2 regions of the Hydrogenophaga sp. PAMC20947 genome follow, and region 1 is predicted to be linked to the other one. Evidence: predicted binding sites of a transcription regulator. Region 1 holds the regulator's gene; the other holds the start of a gene.

Region 1 (5,779 bases):
CCTCGGGCCAGTCGCGCTGCTCGCTCACGGCGTTGTCCTTGATGGCCTGCCACACGTGGTCCTGAAAGGGCAGCATCTTTTCGAAGGCGAACCGGCGCAACAGGCCGGGCGCGATGTTGAGCGCGATCTGGGCGGCTTCGATCACCACGGTGCCACTGCCACAGCAAGGGTCGTACAGCGGCGTGATGGCATCGAGCGGTTGATCTGCACACTCGCCCCACCCGGTGGCAGCGATCATGGCCGCAGCCAGCGTTTCCTTGAGTGGGGCATCACCTTTGTCTTCTCGCCAGCCCCGCTTGAACAACGGCTCACCCGAGGTGTCGATGTACAGCGTGAGTTCATCGGTGGTGAGGTGGGCGTAAATGCGCACATCGGGCCAGGTGGTGTTCACGCTGGGGCGCTCCCCGCGCTTGGCGCGAAAGCGGTCACAAATAGCGTCTTTGACCTTGAGCGCGGCGAAGTTCAGGCTGGTCAGCGGACTGTGCTGCGCGGTGATTTCGACCTTGATGGTTTCCTGCGGAGAAAACCAGATTTCCCAGGCAACCTCGCCCGCTGCGTTGTAGAGGTCTTGCTCGTTGCGGTATTCACCGTGCCACAACTGCACCAGCACGCGCTGGGTGAGGCGGCTGTGCAGGTTCAGGCGCATGGCATCTCGCCAGGAAGCCTGCACACCCACACCGCCGCGTGCCTTGAAGGCCAGTGGTTCGTTTGTGATGCGCTTCACTTCGTCGGCGAGGAAGTCCTCCACGCCGGCAGCGCAGGGCAAAAAGAGGTTGAGTTGGTTCATGAATCTTTTTCCAAAAATGGTTGCGGCCACAAAAGCCACCGCGCTAACAGCCGTCATTCCTTCCAGTGCACACCACGGAACTGGATCTGGCAGGCCGGTTGGTGCAATCCCCGCGCGCAGGGACACAGGGGGCCTGCACCCTGAACACACCACAGAACTGGCTTCACCAGGCCGCAGGTGCAGCCCCCATCAGGGGGAAGGGGCGAAGCGGTGCAGGAGGGCTACAAGGTTTTTCGCAAATTGGCGGGCGCGATGCGCAACGCTTCCCGGTATTTGGCCACAGTACGGCGGGCACACTCAATACCCTGCGCTTTGAGCAGTTCGGAAAGCTGGTTGTCTGACAATGGTTTTGACGCGTTTTCAGCGGCAATGAGCTGTTTGAGCAAGGCGCGCACCGCTGTGCTCGATGCGTTGCCGCCAGTCTCCGTGCCCAGCGATGAGCCAAAAAAGTACTTGAGTTCGTAGGTGCCGAACGGCGTGGCCATGTACTTGGCGGTGGTCACACGGCTGATGGTGGACTCGTGCAAGCCCAGCTCGTCGGCGATTTCGCGCAACACCAGCGGCCGCATGGCGAGCTCGCCATGCATGAAAAAATTGCGCTGCCGTTCGACAATGGCCGAGGACACGCGCAGGATGGTGTCGAACCGCTGCTGGATATTCTTGATGAACCAGCGCGCCTCCTGCAAACGCTGCTGCATGGCGGCATGGCCTGCTTCGCCGCCACCCCCTTTCCCACCCCGGTTCTGACGCAGGGCGTTGGCGTATACATCGTGCACCCTCAACCGCGGCATGACGTCGGGGTTGAGCTGCACCTTGAAGCCACGCCCGGCGTGCGTGACCAGGACATCGGGCACAACGACATTGCGCTCCACATCCACAAACCGCCGTCCCGGCTTGGGCTCCAGCCCGATGATCAGGCCAAGCGCTGCGCGCACCGTCTCATCGTCCAGCCCACACAACGCACACAAGCGCTTCACATCGCGCTTGGCGAGCAACTCCAGCGGTTGTCGGCAAATCACCAGCGCAGCCTGGGCAACCGGCGTGTTGCGCAAGTCTTCGATCTGCAGACGCAAACACTCGCCGAGATCCCGCGCACCCACGCCGATGGGCTCCATGTTGTGCAGCCAGCCCAGCGCCATGCGCAGCTGCTCTTCCGCGACTTCAATCGCCGCAATACTGGGCGATGCAGCTTCGCGCCCGTGCAGCAGCCGCCAAAAGGCCAACGCCAATTCTGTCCAGTCGTCATCGAGATAACCATCGTCGTTGAGCGACTCGATCAGGAAATACAGTGCGGCCTGATCGGTTTCGCTCAGGCGCAAACAGCGGGCCTGCTCATGGAGGTGATCTTGCAGGCTGACCGGCGCTCGGGCCAGATCAGCCGCCGTTGCCGTTTCGTCGTCACCCCCGGAAGAGCCACTGTTGCGCGCGGGCGCATCACCGCCCCACTCGCCGTCGTCGGGCGCCATTTCCACGGAGCCGTCGCCGTCCCAATTTTCTTCCAACGCCCCGTCTCCATCGGCCTTGCGCTCGGCGGCTTCCCCAGCCGCACTCTCACTGGGCTCACTGGCTGTCGACGATGTGCCTTGGCTGAAGGGCAACTCTGAATCGGGGGCAACAGATTCGCCCTCGGGAGCCGCCGCCGCTTCGGCAATTTGCTCTCCTGCGCTGACCGGGACATCGCTGTGATCAAGCCCAAAATCTTCGCGGTCAGCGGTTTCATCCGCACGATCGAGAAACGGGTTTTCATCGAGCATCTGCTCGACTTCCTGCGCCATTTCAAGGGTAGAGAGCTGCAGCAAGCGGATCGACTGCTGCAGCTGTGGCGTGAGCGCGAGATGCTGCGAAACGCGCAGCGACAAACCTTGCTTCATGCCAAGGCGCCTAGCGACACGTCAAAACGCTGGAGCGGAACGTCACGCTGGAGCCACCAGCAGGTTCGCCCAAAGCCTCGCTCATTCCCATCAGGGAGCACCGAACCACAGCAGCATGGAACAACGGATTGGCCACCATCACATGCGGAAGTTCTCGCCGAGGTATACCCGGCGAACATCGGCGTTTTCCACGATCTCTTCACTGGTGCCACTCGCCAGGACATGACCATCGCTGATGATGTAAGCGTGGTCACAAATACCCAGCGTCTCACGCACGTTGTGATCGGTGATGAGCACCCCGATGCCTCTGGATTTGAGAAAACTGATGATGTGCTGGATTTCGAGCACTGCGATCGGATCGATACCGGCAAAGGGTTCGTCCAACAGGATGAACCGAGGGCGCGAAGCCAGAGCCCGCGCGATTTCCACTCGACGGCGCTCACCGCCCGACAGGGATGGCGCAGGCGAGTTGCGCAAGTGCTCCACGCGCAAGTCCTTGAGCAGTTCGTCCAGACGTTGGTCAATTTCGGGTTCGCTCAGCGGCTGACCGGCCGGGTTGCGCTGCAACTCCAGCACGGCGCGCACGTTTTGCGCCACAGTGAGCTTGCGAAAGATGGAGGATTCCTGGGGAAGGTAGCCCAAGCCCAAGCGCGCCCGGCGGTGAATGGGCAGCTCTTCGATGCGCTGTTCGTCGAGCAAGATCTCACCACCATCGGCCCTTAGCAAACCCACGATCATGTAAAACGAAGTGGTCTTGCCCGCCCCGTTGGGGCCCAGAAGCCCCACAACCTCACCTTTGCCGACCGACAGGGACACGTTCTTGACGACCTGCCGGCTGCCATAGGCCTTTTTCAAGCTGCGCACTTCCAGACGACTGCGCACCGCCATCGACTCCAGTCCCCCCGCAGAGGGGATCTCCGCTACGTTCACTTGCGTTTCTCGTTGATTTTGGAGCTGGGTCGCAACTTGGCGGGTTCAGAATTGGCGGGCGCCGGTGCCGGTGCATTGCGTACGGCATCGGGAATCGGCGTCAGCATGGCGCGCACACGGCCCGACGGGTTGGCCGGCGTGCTGCTGGCCGCGCCCCCTTTGACCGTGAACACTTCAGACACGCTGTTGTAGGTGATCTGGTTGCCCAGATTCTCGTCATTGATGGCAGTGCCGCGGTAGCGGCGCAACGCAGCGTTGCCCGTGAGCACCACCGTCTGGGCCTTGCTGTCGTATTCGATGCGGTCGGCCTCTCCTTCGACCCATTCGTCCAGCCCTTCGCGCTTCTGGCGAAAAAACCCGGGCTCGCCCAGCAACAACCCAAACTGGTTGCCCTGGGTGTCTTGGCGCACATCCATTTTGTTGCCGCGCATGATGATCGTGCCCTTGGTGATCACGACCTTGCCGGTGAACACACTGGTCAGGGTCGCGTCGTCGTAACGCAGAGAGTCGGCCTCGATGTTCATGGGCTTGTCCTTGTCGGCCAGCTCAGCGTGGGCAACGCCGACCGTCAACATCAAACCCGCGATTGCGGCCAGGAAACGGGGAGTCCGGGGAGAGCGAAGGTGGTGTTGGGGCATGGCTTTAGTGGGGCACAAATCTTGCATTCGCTTTCATTGTAGCGGTGCATGGCCCGTCGTGGCGGCTGGCACGCAGGAACGGCGCCGACCGGAAATAACACAACCCGCTGGCAGCGGGTTGTGTTTCGGTTCAGGTCCGGAAGGGCACTGCTGGGATCGAGGCGTCAGCCTTTGCGGGCCTGTGCAATCAGCGAGTCTGCGATGAGCAGCGTCTTGGGGCCCTGGCCGCCAATGTAGAACTGGCCGGCCACGCCCAGAGCAGGCGTGCCTTCCACCTGATAGGCGTCCTGTAGCTGGGTCGCTGCTTTGGCTTTTTCGATTGCGCTGCCGTTGAAGAAAGACAGAAATTGCGCCTTGTCCACGCCCTGCTTCTCCACCCATGCCACGATGGTTTCAGGCGAGGTGAGTTGCTGGCGCTCTTCGTGGAAAGCCTTGAACACTTTTTCGTGCAGCTTTTCAACCAGCCCCATGGACTCCAGCGAGAAATAGAAACGCTGCATGGGGCCGAAGGCCGGGCTGAAAGCCACTGGCATGCGGCGCAAAACCACGTCAGCGGGCAACGACTTGCTCCATTCGGTCATGAGCGGCTCAAAGCGGAAGCAATGGATACAGGAATAGGAGAAAAACTCCACCACTTCCACCTTACCGGCAGGCGTGGAGACCGCAGCGGCCTTGGCCAGGCGGGTGTAGTCGCTGCCTTCCTTGAAGGCAACGCGCTGTGCCAGGGCGGGGGTGAGGCTCAGTGCGCCAACTGCGGCAATGGTGCCTGTGGCGAACAGGGAGCGTGAAAAATCTCGGCGTTGCATGGGTTCGATCTCCTGGTAGTTGCCTGCTTGAGCAGAGAGAGGGGTTGAAAGTTCCGCGCCTGGGCGGCGTTCTCAGCGCTGGATGCGCACCAGCGCCGCATCCACGCTGTTGGCCTCGAGCTGGACCCGCGTGGCTTCGGCCAGCGGCTTTTGGTTGAAGGGACCGATCCGCACGCGGTACACCGTGCGGCCCGATTGTTCGCGCTCGGTGATTTCGGCCGCCATCCCCAACATGGCCAGGCGGGCACGCTGGGCTTGTGCGTCGTCAGGCGCGCGAAACGCCCCAGCCTGTACAAAGTAGATGGCTGCATCGCCCGTGGCTGCGCTGGCCGCCTTTGCCGGCGCAGCCGGCGAGGAGGCGGCGCCAGGGCTAGCCGGTGCCGCCGCGGGCACAGCCGGGGTATCACCGAGTTTGTCCCTCAACAGATCCCCCAGAGGATCACCATCGAGGCCCGAGCCCGAGGGCGCCTCAACAGCAGGCGCTCCCTCTGCACCAGGCGCAGCGCCTTCGGTCGCAGGCAGAGGAGACTGCTGACTCGACAACCCAGCGTTGGGGTTCCAGCCCTTGTTGCGCTCGGCTTCTTCAACGTCTTTCGCAGGCGACCTGGAAACGCCGCGGTCCACAAAAGGCACGGGGACGCGTGTCACATAAACGGCAACAGCCAGGGCAATGCCCAAGCCCACCAGCAGACCGATCACCAGACCGATCAAAGTGCCGCCCACCTGGGCGCGCAAGGGCGCAGAGAG
Region 2 (5,779 bases), 150 kb from region 1:
CCAGCCCCGAACAATTCCTGTGGGCCATGAACGGTGGGCTCACACGACCGCCCACACATACAGCAAGCCCGATACCGCCAGCCAGTACAAATCGATTTGCCATGTTGCACGGTACCGATCCATGGTGCGCAGACCACTGGAATGCCCTAGGGCCACAGCAAGCCTACAGTCCTGTTGAGGGGAAGTCTTGGCCGATGCTGGTTGGGGGCTCCGATATGCCCAGGGGATGAGGCCCAAGCTGTAGACAAGCATGCCCGGTGCTGTCGGCCGGGGGAAGTTGGCGACGATCAACCAGGGTGTTGCTTTTGAGAAGCATCTCACAGGAAGGTCGATTTATCCTGCAATGAACTGGACGCAGTTTGCGTCGCTTGCTGTCTTCTTTCCGGCCACCAACCTGCTCGCTGTCGGTGGGCGCGGGTTTGGGTATGTTGCATGCTGCGACCTTCGCAAGCGCTGAGTGTCAAAGCCAGAGCCATGCGGGCCAAGGGGACGTGGTGTGCTTGGGCATGCCCATGCTTTTCACGCTGCAAGGGCTTCCAGCCCGTTGATGGTGTTGTTGTTCATCCTTGCCGCAACGCCCGCCGGTACTGCACCGCTTCGGCCACATGCGCCACGATCACCTCGTCGAGCTTGGCCAGGTCGGCGATGGTGCGGGCCACGCGCAGGGTTCTGTGGGTGCTGCGGGCGCTCCAGCCCAGGCGGGCTGCCGTGGTGTTGAGAAACTTGAGGGAACTGGGATCGGCGTGGATGTGCTGGTCCAGCGCCTGGCCGCTCAGGGCCTGGTTGGTCTGGCCCTGGCGGGCGTGGGCGCGCTCTCGCGCGTCGACCACGCGCTCGCGCACGGCATCGGTGGATTCGCCGGCGGAGCCGTGCAGCAGATCGTCGGGGGGCAGGGCGGGCACTTCCACGTGCAGGTCGATGCGGTCGAGTAGCGGGCCGCTGAGCTTGCTCTGGTAGCGGTTGATCTGGTCGGGTGAGCAGCGGCAGGAGCGGGTGGGGTGGCCCAGAAAACCGCAGGGGCAGGGGTTCATGGCGGCGATGAGCTGGAAGCGGGCGGGAAATTCGCTTTGCATGGCCGCGCGCGAGATGCGGATCTGGCCACTTTCCAGAGGCTCGCGCAGGGCTTCCAGGGCAGCGCGCGGAAACTCGGGCAATTCATCGAGGAACAAGACACCGTGGTGGGCCAGCGAGATTTCACCGGGGCGGGGTGGTGAGCCACCGCCGACCAGGGCCACGGCGCTGGCACTGTGGTGGGGCGCGCCGGTGGGGCGCTGGGCCCAGCGCTCCAGGCTGAAGCGGCCGGCCAGCGATGCCACAGCGGCCGATTCCAGGGCTTCGCCGGTGCTCATGGGCGGCAACAGGCCAGCGAATCGCTGGGCCAGCATGCTTTTGCCGGAGCCGGGCGGCCCGACCATCAACAGGCTGTGCCCGCCGGCCGCAGCGATCTCCAGCGCGCGCTTGGCCGCCACCTGGCCTTTGACATCGGCCAGGTCGGCGTATTGCGGCGGGTTGTTGGCGTGGGTGGGGGACACGCGCTGCCAGCCGCCGTTGTCTTCGATTTCGGGGCTGGTCATGGGGGCCGCTTCGCCCGGTTTGGCTTCGGGCAGGAACTGGGCCACCACGTCCAGCAGGTGTCTGGCCCGGTAGACCTGGGCCTCGGGCACCAGCGCAGCCTCTTCGGCGCTGCCGGGTGGGAGCACCAAACGGGTGCGTTCCAGGCTGGGGCCGCCCTTTTCGGCCGCGCGGTGCAGGGCCAGGCTCATGGCCAGCGAGCCGCGCACCGGCCGCAGATCACCGCCCAGCGAGAGCTCGCCCGCGAATTCCCAGCCTTGCATGCGAGCGTCGCTGATCTGGCCGCTGGCAGCCAGGATGCCCAGGGCAATCGGCAGGTCAAAACGGCCCGAATCCTTGGGCAAATCGGCCGGGGCGAGATTGACGGTGATACGCTTGTTGCTGGGGAAATCCAGACCCGCATTGGCAATGGCCGAGCGCACGCGCTCGCGCGCTTCTTTGACTTCGGTGTCGGCCAAGCCCACCAGCGTGAAGCTGGGCAGGCCATTGGCCAGGTGCACTTCGACCTGAACCGGGCGCGCTTCCAGCCCCAGCAGTGCACGGCTGTGCACCAATGACAAACCCATTTTGGTGTCCTCCCTGTTTTGGTGCGCGCCCTCGTTGCCTCAATGGGCGTCTGAAGAGCACGCGATTGGTGCGTTGATGCGGCCCGTGACAGCAGGCCCTTGGCAACCCCGTCGGCATGATGGCACAGCCAAGCGGTGGAACCGGTTTTGAGTACTTTTGTGGATGTTTTACGACAGCAGTCGGGACCCGCGTGCAGCCGACCACGCATGCCCTGGCACGGTCTGTGCTTGGAGTTGTAAGCGATTGAATCCAGATGGGGGCTTGAACCCCACCCTGGGTTCGCATCCCAGTGGTATCAGCCCTCATCGGCTGATACCGAACGAGTCAGTCGGCGTCGACCCCGGGTTCAGACGCCCAGCAGCAAAAGAGGAATACAGCATGAAAATGGTTTCAGCCGTCATCAAGCCGTTCAAGCTGGACGAAGTGCGTGAAGCGCTGTCCACTATGGGCGTGCAAGGCATCACCGTCACCGAAGTCAAAGGCTTCGGCCGCCAGAAAGGCCACACCGAGCTCTACCGCGGCGCGGAATACGTGGTCGACTTTCTGCCCAAAGTGAAGATAGAAGCCGCCGTGTCAGACGACCTGGTCGAGCGCGTGATCGAAGCGATCGAAGGCGCTGCACGCACCGGCAAGATCGGTGACGGCAAGATTTTCGTCACCGATCTGGAGCAAGTGGTTCGCATCCGCACCGGTGAAACCGGCAAAGAAGCGCTCTGATCGCCACCACCGAAACCCAAGAAAGACCACGGACATGAAAAAACTTGTTGCATCTCTACTGCTGGGCATGGGGCTGGCCCTGGGCGGCCTGAACGTCTCGGCTCAGACCACGACCGAAGCTCCTGCGACCATGGCAGCGCCGGCAGACACCTCTGCCGCACCGGCTGTCGAAGCGCCTGCGATGGCTGTTGAGGCGGTTGCCGTCGAAGCCGCTGCGCCGGCACCGACCGTCGATAAGGGCGATACCGCCTGGATGATGGTTTCCACCATTCTGGTCATCTTGATGGTGATCCCCGGCCTGGCGCTGTTCTACGGCGGCCTCGTTCGCAGCAAGAACATGCTGTCGGTGCTGATGCAGGTGATGGTGGTGTTCTCGCTGATCTCCGTGATGTGGGCCGTCTACGGCTACAGCCTGGCGTTCGGCGGTGAAGGCCTGATCATCGGCAACCTCAGCAAGGCCTTCTTGCTGGGCGTCACGCCCGCCTCGCTGGCCGACACCTTCACCGAAGGTGTGAAGATTCCCGAGTTCATCTTCATTGCTTTCCAGGCCACCTTTGCCGGTATCACCTGCGCCCTGATCGTGGGCTCGTTCGCCGAGCGCATGAAATTCAGCGCTGTGCTGCTGTTCTCGGTGATCTGGTTCACCTTCAGCTACCTGCCGATCGCCCACATGGTGTGGGGTGCTGGTGGTTACCTGCTCGACAAAGGTGCGCTGGACTTCGCCGGCGGTACCGTGGTGCACATCAACGCGGCCATGGCTGGCTTGGTGGGTGCTTACATGGTGGGCAAGCGCATCGGCTACGGCAAAGAATCCATGGCGCCTCACAGCCTGACGCTGACCATGGTGGGTGCTTCGCTGCTGTGGGTGGGCTGGTTCGGTTTCAACGCCGGCTCCAACCTGGAATCCAACGGTGGCGCAACGCTGGCCTTCATCAACACCTTGTTTGCCACCTCGGCTGCGGTGCTGGCCTGGTGCCTGGGTGAAGCCATGCACAAAGGCAAGGCCTCGATGCTGGGCGCTGCTTCGGGCGCAGTGGCCGGTCTGGTTGCCATCACCCCCGCTTGCGGTTCGGTGGGCCCCATGGGTGCCCTCATCATCGGCGCACTGGCTGGTTTCCTCTGCCTGTGGGGTGTGTCTGGCCTGAAGAAAATGCTGGGCGCTGACGACTCGCTGGACGTGTTCGGTGTGCACGGCGTGGGCGGTATCCTTGGTGCGCTGCTGACCGGTGTGTTCACGGCTCCCAGCCTGGGCGGCACCGGTGGTGACGACTTCTCCATCGCCAGCCAGGTCCTGATTCAGGCCGAAGGCGTGGTGATCACCATGGTGTGGTCGACGGTGGTGGCCTTTATTGCCTACAAAGTGGTCGACATGGTGGTGGGTCTGCGTGTTTCGGAAGAGTCCGAGCGCGAAGGTCTGGACATCACGTCCCACGGCGAAACGGCTTACAGCCGTTGATCTCCAGCGGCGCCTCGCGCGCCGCTGCCCAGATCTCCTTTTGATATTGACCCCGCGGTGCCGCAAGGCCCGCGGGGTCTTTTTCGTCTGGCGTTTGGCTGGCGTTCCCGGAATGCTGAGGGTGCGGTGAATGCATCACAGACTTGCACAGGCTTTGGGCAGAAGATGCAGCGATTCAAAAGAGTGCCTGGGAGGGGATGAAATGGACATGCTGTTTGTGCGGCGACGTGCTGGGGCCTTGCTGTTGGGCTGTGGGGTCGTCTTGGGTCTGGGGCCTGCCTGGGCGGCGAAAGCCCCCGTGAAGGCAGCGGTCAAGGCCGAGACCCGCACCAGGGCCGCGACCGAGCAACTGCCCAGTTCGGTCCGTTTCATTGACTCACCCTCCAGCGAGAAGCCGGCCGCGCGTGAGCGGCGCCTGAAGCGGGAGTGCAAAGGCCGGCCCAACGCGGGTATGTGCCTGGGCTACACCCGATAGGGTGGGGCCATCCCGGCTTTCGACGCCACGGACATGCCTTCGCGGGCTTGACGGTGGGAGCTTGTGCCTGTGATTGGGGTTGGTCGCATGGGGCACGCGCGTGGTGCATTTGCAGCGGCCTGTGCAAAAAATTCAACGCCGGAATCGGGCATGACCGCTACCATGGCCGGCATGAGTGCCACCAACCCCGAATCACCCGCCGCCCTGATCGATCAGGTTAAGGCTGGGACCGCCGCCCGTACCCCCTTGCGCATCGTGGGGGGCGACACCAAGGCCTTTTACGGCAACCCCACATCGGGTGAAGTGCTGTCCACGCAAGGCTGGCAGGGCATCGTGAGCCACGAGCCCACCGAGCTGGTGGTGACCGTGCGCGCCGGAACGCTGCTGTCCGATCTGGACGCCGTGCTGGCTGAAAAGGGCCAGTACCTGCCGTTCGAGGCCCCCCGATTTGGCGCCGTCTCGACCATTGGTGGCGTGGTCGCCGCCGGGCTCGCAGGACCTGGGCGGGCCAATGTGGGCGGCGTGCGCGACTATGTGCTCGGCCTGCAGTTCATCAACGGCAAAGGCGAATGGCTGACCTTCGGGGGCCAGGTCATGAAAAACGTGGCCGGTTACGACGTCAGCCGGCTCATGGCTGGCAGCCTGGGCACACTGGGTGTGATCACCGACATCTCGCTCAAAGTCTTGCCCGTGGCACCGGCTGAGGCCACCCTGGTGTTTGAGCTGGGCCAGGCCGAGGCGCTGGAACAGTTGCACCGATGGGGTGGTCAGCCATTGCCGCTCAACGCCAGTTGCTGGGTAAAAGATGCGACCCAGCCCAACGCACCCGAGCTGCTTTTTGTTCGCCTGCGTGGTGCGGTGGCAGCGGTCGAGGCGGCCAGCGAGCGCCTGGTGAAAGAGGCCCATGGGCAACGAATGGACAACGCCCAGGCCGGCCCCGATTGGGCGGGTTGCCGAGATCAGACATTGCCGTTTTTCCAAAACTCCTCACC

What was found. The regulator sigma-54, encoded in region 1, starts transcription at its own class of promoters, with help from an activator protein. The targets are predictions, from matches to a motif close to TGGCANGNAANCTGCTTT.
Region 2: glnK (P-II family nitrogen regulator) is a predicted target of sigma-54. The motif match lies at 2,352-2,369, and genes of this name have one in related genera.

The regions. Positions count from the first base shown of each region.
Region 1 is NZ_CP039252.1:3,459,080-3,464,858, forward strand. It holds gene E5678_RS15790 (THUMP domain-containing protein) at 1-787, opposite strand, end outside; gene rpoN (RNA polymerase factor sigma-54) at 1,009-2,658, opposite strand; gene lptB (LPS export ABC transporter ATP-binding protein) at 2,797-3,546, opposite strand; gene lptA (lipopolysaccharide transport periplasmic protein LptA) at 3,585-4,226, opposite strand; gene E5678_RS15810 (thiol:disulfide interchange protein DsbA/DsbL) at 4,391-5,032, opposite strand; gene E5678_RS15815 (SPOR domain-containing protein) at 5,105-5,779, opposite strand, start outside.
Region 2 is NZ_CP039252.1:3,614,049-3,619,827, reverse strand. It holds gene E5678_RS16560 (YifB family Mg chelatase-like AAA ATPase) at 561-2,138, opposite strand; gene glnK (P-II family nitrogen regulator) at 2,518-2,856, shown strand; gene E5678_RS16550 (ammonium transporter) at 2,891-4,312, shown strand; gene E5678_RS16545 (hypothetical protein) at 4,515-4,787, shown strand; gene glcE (glycolate oxidase subunit GlcE) at 4,938-5,779, shown strand, end outside.